Regions from separate parts of the Variovorax sp. J31P179 genome, predicted to be linked through region 2. Evidence: predicted binding sites of a transcription regulator. Region 2 holds the regulator's gene; the other holds the start of a gene.
What was found. Region 2 encodes LexA, which represses DNA repair genes until DNA is damaged. Its sites were predicted from a motif close to ACTGTATNNNNATACAGT; they were not measured.
Positions count from the first base shown of each region.

Region 1: a site for LexA is predicted at 1,693-1,710, ahead of QTI17_RS22275 (PA0069 family radical SAM protein). Genes of this name have one in related genera too.

Region 1 covers NZ_JASZYL010000008.1:266,591-269,992, reverse strand. The annotation lists gene QTI17_RS22280 (efflux transporter outer membrane subunit) at 1-634, shown strand, start outside; gene QTI17_RS22275 (PA0069 family radical SAM protein) at 585-1,679, opposite strand; gene QTI17_RS22270 (DOPA 4,5-dioxygenase family protein) at 1,794-2,150, shown strand; gene QTI17_RS22265 (glutathione S-transferase) at 2,166-2,822, opposite strand; gene QTI17_RS22260 (polyhydroxyalkanoate depolymerase) at 2,924-3,402, shown strand, end outside.
Region 2 covers NZ_JASZYL010000002.1:355,246-358,647, reverse strand. The annotation lists gene QTI17_RS06050 (hypothetical protein) at 1-210, opposite strand, end outside; gene QTI17_RS06045 (asparaginase) at 215-1,204, opposite strand; gene lexA (transcriptional repressor LexA) at 1,279-1,953, shown strand; gene QTI17_RS06035 (hypothetical protein) at 2,103-2,450, shown strand; gene QTI17_RS06030 (D-2-hydroxyacid dehydrogenase family protein) at 2,534-3,402, shown strand, end outside.

The DNA.
Region 1 (3,402 bases), on a different contig from region 2:
GCGCCGGCCCGATGTCGCCGCCGCCGAGCGCGCGATGGCCGCGGCCAACGCGCAGATCGGCGTCGCCACCGCGGCCTTCTACCCGAGCGTGAACCTGCTGCCCACGGGCGGCGTCGACAGCCGCAGCCTGTCGACCCTGTTCGATGCCCAGAGCGTGCTGTGGTCGATCGGCGTCTCGGCGACCCAGACGATCTTCGACGGCGGCCGCATCCGCGCCAACGTCGACTTCACCAAGGCCGGCTACGACGCCACCGTCGCCAGCTACCGCCGGGTGGTGCTGACCGCGATGCAGGAGGCCGAGGACGGCATCACCGGCCTGGCGTCGCTCGAACGCGCCGCGGCGCAGTCGCAGACGGCGGTGGCCAGCGCGCGCCGGGTGCTCGACATGTCGGCCAGCCGCTACGAGGGCGGCGCCACCACCTTCCTCGACGTCATCACGGCCCAGCAGGCGCTGTTGAACATCGAGCGCCAGGCGGCCCAACTTTCCGGGCAGCGCATGCTGGGCACGGTGTTCCTGGTGAAGGCGCTGGGCGGCGACTGGTGCGGCGTCGAAGCGCGCGGGGCCGGCGGCGGGGGCACCAGCGCTAGAACAGACTGCCCTGCCCCGCTGCGCCAGGTGGTCGGAACGCGCTGAGGTCGAGCCCGATGCGCTGGCGGTTGAAGCCGATGCGGTTCGTCGCCTTCTCGAAGCGCTGGCGGATCAGGTCGGCCCACAGGCCGCTGCCCTTCATGCGGGTCGCGAAGTCGGCGTCGTAGTCCTTGCCGCCGCGCATCTCGCGGATGCGCGCCATGATGCGATCGGCCCGCTGCGGGTAGTGCAGTTCGAGCCACTGCTTGAACAGCGGCGCGACCTCCCAGGGCAGCCGGACCACGGTGTAGAAGGCGCAGCGCGCGCCGGCCTCCCAGGCGGCTTCGAGCACCTGCTCCATGTCCTCGGTGACGAAGGGAATCTGCGGCGCCACGCTGACGCCCACCGGCACGCCGGCGTCGGCCAAGGTGCGCAGGGTGCGCAGCCGGCGGTGCGGCGCGGCGGCCCGCGGCTCGAGCTTTCGCGCCAGTTCGGCGTCGAGCGTGGTGATCGTGACGTAGACCGCGGCCAGCCGGTCGGCCGCCATCGGTGCGATCAGGTCGAGGTCGCGCTCGACTGCGCTGGACTTGGTGACGAGGCCGAAGGGATGGCGGGACTCCTTCAGCACTTCGATCACCGAACGCGTGAGCCGCAGCTCGCGTTCGATCGGCTGGTAGCAATCGGTCGCGGTGCCGATCGCGATCTGGCTCGGCCGGTAGGCCTTGCGGCCCAGTTCGGCGCGCAGCACCTCGGCGACGTTGCGCTTCGCGATCAGCTTGGTCTCGAAGTCCAGGCCGGGCGAGAGGTTGAGGTAGCTGTGGGTGGGCCGGGCGAAGCAATAGATGCAGCCGTGCTCGCAGCCCCGGTAGGGGTTGAGCGAGCGGTCGAACGGAATGTCAGGCGAGTCGTTCTCGCTCAAGACCGATTTCACGTCCTCGAAGCGGACCTCGGTCTGCACCGGCTGGAGGCCCGCGGCTTCGGCCTCGCCCTCTTCCAGCGTGCCCCAGCCGTCGTCGAAGGCGTCGCGCACGTCGCGCTCGAAACGATGCGGCAGGCGCGTCGCGGCGCCGCGGCCCTTGAGGGCGTGGACGGGGATGAAGCTGTCGCCCATGGCGCCTCCGAATACTGTATGAAATTACAGTATTCCATGTTTTGGCGGCAGGCGCAGCAACGAACTGCAACGAGCCGGGCTGCGCTAAGCTGCAAGTCCCACCGATCGTTCCCCATGCCCCGCCGTCCCGAAAACCTCTACCCCCAGTACCACGCCCACCTCTACTTCGGCCCTGAGACGGTCGCCCAGGCGCGCCGGATCGCCGAGCAGGCGGGGCGCGAGTTGCTGGTGGTGGTCGGCCGCGTGCACGAAAAACTCGTCGGCCCGCATCCGCACTGGAGCTGCCAGATCGCCTTCGACGCCGCCGAGTTCGATGAAGTGATTGCCTGGCTGGAGGCCCACCGCGAGGGACTCGACGTCTTCGTGCACGGCCTCACCGGCGACGACTACCAGGACCACACGGCGCATGCGATGTGGCTCGGCAACGAATCCACGCTGGACCTCCGCATGTTCAGCCGCCCGCCCGGCTGACACGCCGGCGACCCCTCAGAACTCCGCATCCAGCTCGTCGATTTCCTCCGGCTCCTGCTTCGCCGCCTTGATCCATTCCTGCATCGCCGGCAGTTCGATGATCCGCTTGCAGTAGCCGGCGCAAACCGTGTCCAGGGTCACGTCGTAGGTCATGAAGCGCGTCACCACGGGCGCATACATCGCGTCGGCGATGCAGGGCTGCTTGCCGAACAGGTACGGGCCGCCGTAGGCTTTCAGGCACTCGCGCCAGATCGCGACCACGCGGTCGATGTCGGCCTGCGCGCGCGACCAGATCTTGAAGTTCGGGAACCTGGCCTTGACGTTCATCGGCAGCGAGCTGCGCATCGCGCTGAAGCCCGAATGCATCTCGCCGCAGATCGCCCGGCAATGGGCTCGGGCCTTGGCATCGGCCGGCAGCAGTCCGGCCTTGGGCTTGATCTCGTTGAGGTATTCGCCGATCGCCAGCGTGTCCCAGACCTTGATGCCGGCATGCTCGAGCGACGGCACCAGCATCGACGACGACAGCAGCAGCATCTCGGCCTTCATCGCCGGGTCGTCGGGCGGAATCACCTTCTCGCTGAAATCCAGGCCCGCGAGCCGGCACATCAACCAGCCGCGCAACGACCACGCGCCGTAGTTCTTGCTGCTGATGGTGAGGACGGGTTTGGCCATGGAGACTCCTGGGCTGCCGGATCGGCTCTTCACCAGTGCAAGCCCTGTGCCAGAACAGTGCACCGCCTCGCCTTGGCCCGCAACTTGCCTGCAGCCCCCCCATGCTGTACCGGGCCTACCAAACTCACACCGACCTGCTCTCGCCGTCCCGGCTCGCAGCCCAGTACTTCGGCAGCAGCGTGTGGAAGTCCCGGCCGGACCGCAGCGCCGCCCGCCGGATCGCCGCGGCGATGGACGTCTACGCCCACCTGCGGCTGACCCACACGCGGCCCGACTACGGCATCAAGAGCGTTTTGTCCGAAGGGGAGGAAACCGCGGTCACCGAAGAGCTCGCGCTGGTCGCGCCCTTCGGCACCCTGCTGCACTTCCGCAAGGACACCAAGGCGGTGCAGCCGAAGGTGCTGCTGGCCGCACCACTGTCGGGCCATTTCGCGACCTTGCTGCGCGAAACGGTGCGCACCCTGCTGCGCGACCACGACGTCTACCTGACCGACTGGCACAACGCCCGCGACGTGCCGCTGTGGAACGGCGGCTTCGGCCTCGACGACTACACGCTGCAGATCGTGAGCTTCCTCGAGGC
Region 2 (3,402 bases):
CAACGATCCGCTGGCGGCCGCCAGCGCGAAGCCGGACAGCGCGAGGGTCAGCGACAGCCTGGCCAACCCCTGCACCGGCAGCACGGCAGCGCGGCCGAGGACGCGGGCCTCGAGGGCCACCAGGTTGCCCAGCAGCAAGGCGATGCCGACGATGTGCACGACCTCCAGGGCCGGGTAGGCCCAGGGGGTCGAGCGCAACGCCTCGAGCACGGGATCAGCCGGCGGAGGCGTCCGCCAGCAGTTCCAGCATGAGTGAGATGCGCGCCTTGACCGGCGTCAGCGCGCCGGCGTCGCGCAGGCGCTGGCCGGGCTTCGGGAGGATCCGCCCCTCGGCGCAGCGCGTCGCACGCAGCACCGAGACGCCCTCGGCCTGGGCCCGCAGCGCCGCCGCCTCCAGCGCCTGGTGCACGGTGCCGTTGCCGGTTGCCGCGAGCACGATCCCCTGCACCGGCTCGGCACCGCCACGGCGGCGCTCCTCGAGCAGCATCTCGACCAGGGAGCCGCGTGCCTCGGCGTGGCTCAGCAGGATCTCGACCCGCGGCCAGGCGGTGGCCGCGGCGATCCGATCGAACGACGAACGCGCGGCCGGGTCCGCCTGCGGCCAGTCCCTGAGTTGCCTGACGGCCCCTTCCTCGACATAGGCCAGCGGCCCGGCATCGCCGGAATCGAAGGCGTCGAGACGGTAGGTGTGGACCTTCTGCACCTCGACGGCGCTGTGAACCGTACCGGCGCACACCACGACCACGCCCCGGGCGTCCGGTGCTGCGGCGACCGCGATCGCATCGCGCAGGTTCTGCGGCCCGTCGGGCGCCAGTGCGCTCGCCGGCCGCATCGCACAGGTCAGGACCACCGGCTTCGAAGGCGCGAGGACGGCCTGCAGGAAGAACGCGGTCTCTTCCAGCGTATCGGTGCCGTGGGTGATGACCAGGCCGGCGACGTCCGGCTCGGCGAGCCAGTGGGCACAGCGCTGTGCCAGGGTGCGCCAGATCGCGAAACTCATGTCCTTGCTGTCCACCTGCGCCACCTGCTCGGCCGCGAGCGCGATGCCCGCCGGCGCGTCGATGCCGTGCAGCAGATCGGCGACGCCGACTTCCCCGGCCGTGTAGCCGATGTTGTCGTTCGCCGCACCGGCGCGGCCCGAGATGGTGCCGCCGGTGCCCAGCACCACGACGCGACGAGCGGATTTCTCGGAGATGTGATCCATGGCTTGCCAACTTCTCGAAACTGGTTAAAAATACAGGTACTGGACGTTTAGCCAGTGCCCCCACAGGAGCCTACATGCAGTTCGCCGTCAAGCTTACAGCCCGCCAGCAGCAGATCCTCGACTTGATCCAGAGTGCCATCGCGCGCACCGGCGCGCCTCCCACGCGGGCCGAGATCGCCGCCGAGCTCGGCTTCAAGTCGGCCAACGCGGCCGAAGAACACCTGCAGGCGCTGGCCCGCAAGGGCGTCATCGAGCTGGTCAGCGGCACTTCCCGCGGCATCCGCCTCAAGGGCGACGCCCTGCGCTCGCTCAACGAATCCCGCAACAACCAGTTCTCGCTGTCGCTGCCCGGCATGGCGCAGCTGGCGCTGCCGCTGATCGGCCGCGTGGCGGCCGGTTCGCCGATCCTGGCCCAGGAGCACGTCGACCAGACCTACTACGTCGAGAACACCCTCTTCCAGCGCCAGCCCGACTACCTGCTCAAGGTGCGCGGCATGTCCATGCGCGATGCCGGCATCATGGACGGCGACCTGCTGGCGGTCCAGTCCACCAAGGAAGCCCGCAACGGGCAGATCGTGGTGGCCCGCCTCGGCGACGAGGTCACGGTCAAGCGCCTCAAGCGCAACAAGCAGGTCATCGAGCTGCACGCCGAGAACCCCGACTACCCCACCATCGTGGTCCAGCCCGGCGAGCCCTTCGAGATCGAGGGCCTGGCGGTCGGCCTGATCCGCAACACGATGCTGATGTAAGCCCGCCTTTTCGTTCACGCACGCGGTCCTGCGTGCGCACCCGGTCCGGCCGCGACAGGTGGCGGGCGTATGGCCAAGAGCCATCACCCTGTCCTGGCCGATGAAAGCAATCCTGCCTGTGTTCAACCTCTGACTTTTCTGGAGTTCACATGGGAATCGCTCTACTCAGCATCGCTGACTTTCTGACGCCGTTGCAATCGCTGGCCGACCGCTGGATGCCCCGGCGCCGCTCGACCCGGGCGATGTCCTCGGGCCTGCGCTACGTCGGGATTCGCCCGAGCTGCCCGCTGCGCCAGGGCACGGCCGGTCCGGCGGCCGCCGCTGGGGCCACGGCACGCCCGCTGCGCGTGGTCCGCATGGTCGACGCACAGCAGCCGGGCCGCGCGGCCGGCCGCATGGTGATCTCCGGACGCATGGCCGATGTCTGCGCCGAGCTCGACCGCCTGGTCGCGCTGGAGGCCGCCCAGGCGCTGCCGCAGGCCGCCCACCTGCACTGATAGCTGCACTGAAGCACCGAAGCGCGACACAAAGTCGCCGCGCTGGCACAGCATGCCGTTCGTGCAAGGCACAATGGCATGCCATGAACATTGTGATCCTCGACGACTATCAGGACGCCGTGCGCAAGCTGAATTGCGCTGCCAAGCTCGACGCCTATGCAGCCAAGGTGTACACGAACACGGTCAAGGGCATCGGCCAGCTGTCGGTCCGGCTCAAGGACGCCGACGTGATCGTGCTGATCCGCGAGCGCACCCAGATCACCCGGCAACTGATCGAGAAGCTGCCCAAGCTCAAGCTGATCTCGCAGACCGGCCGGGCCGGCGGGCACATCGACATCAACGCCTGCACCGAGCAGGGCGTCGCCGTCGCCGAGGGGTCGGGCTCCCCGCTGGCGCCCGCCGAACTCACCTGGGCGCTGATCATGGCCGCGATGCGGCGCCTGCCGCAGTACATCAGCAACCTGAAGCACGGCGCCTGGCAGCAGGCCGGCCTCAAGTCGGCATCGATGCCGCCGAACTTCGGCCTCGGCTCGGTGTTGAAGGGCAAGACCCTGTGCATCTGGGGCTACGGGCGCATTGGCCAGCTGGTGGCGCGCTACGGCCAGGCCTTCGGCATGCAGGTCGTGATCTGGGGGCGTGAGCAGAGTTGCACCAAGGCGCGCTCCGACGGCTTCCAGGTGGCACCCAACCGCGAAGCCTTCTTTGCCGCGGCCGACGTTCTGTCGGTGCACCTGCGGCTCAGCGACGAGACCCGCGGCCTGGTGACGCTCGAAGACCTGTCGCGCATGAAGCCGACCGCGCTGTTCGTCAATACCTCGCGTGCCGAGCTGGTCGAGCAGGATGCCTTGCTGGCCGCCCTCAACCGCGGGCGCCCCGGGCTGGCGGCCATCGACGTCTTCGAGAGCGAGCCGCCGCTGCAGGGCCACGCGCTGCTGCGGCTCGAGAACTGCAT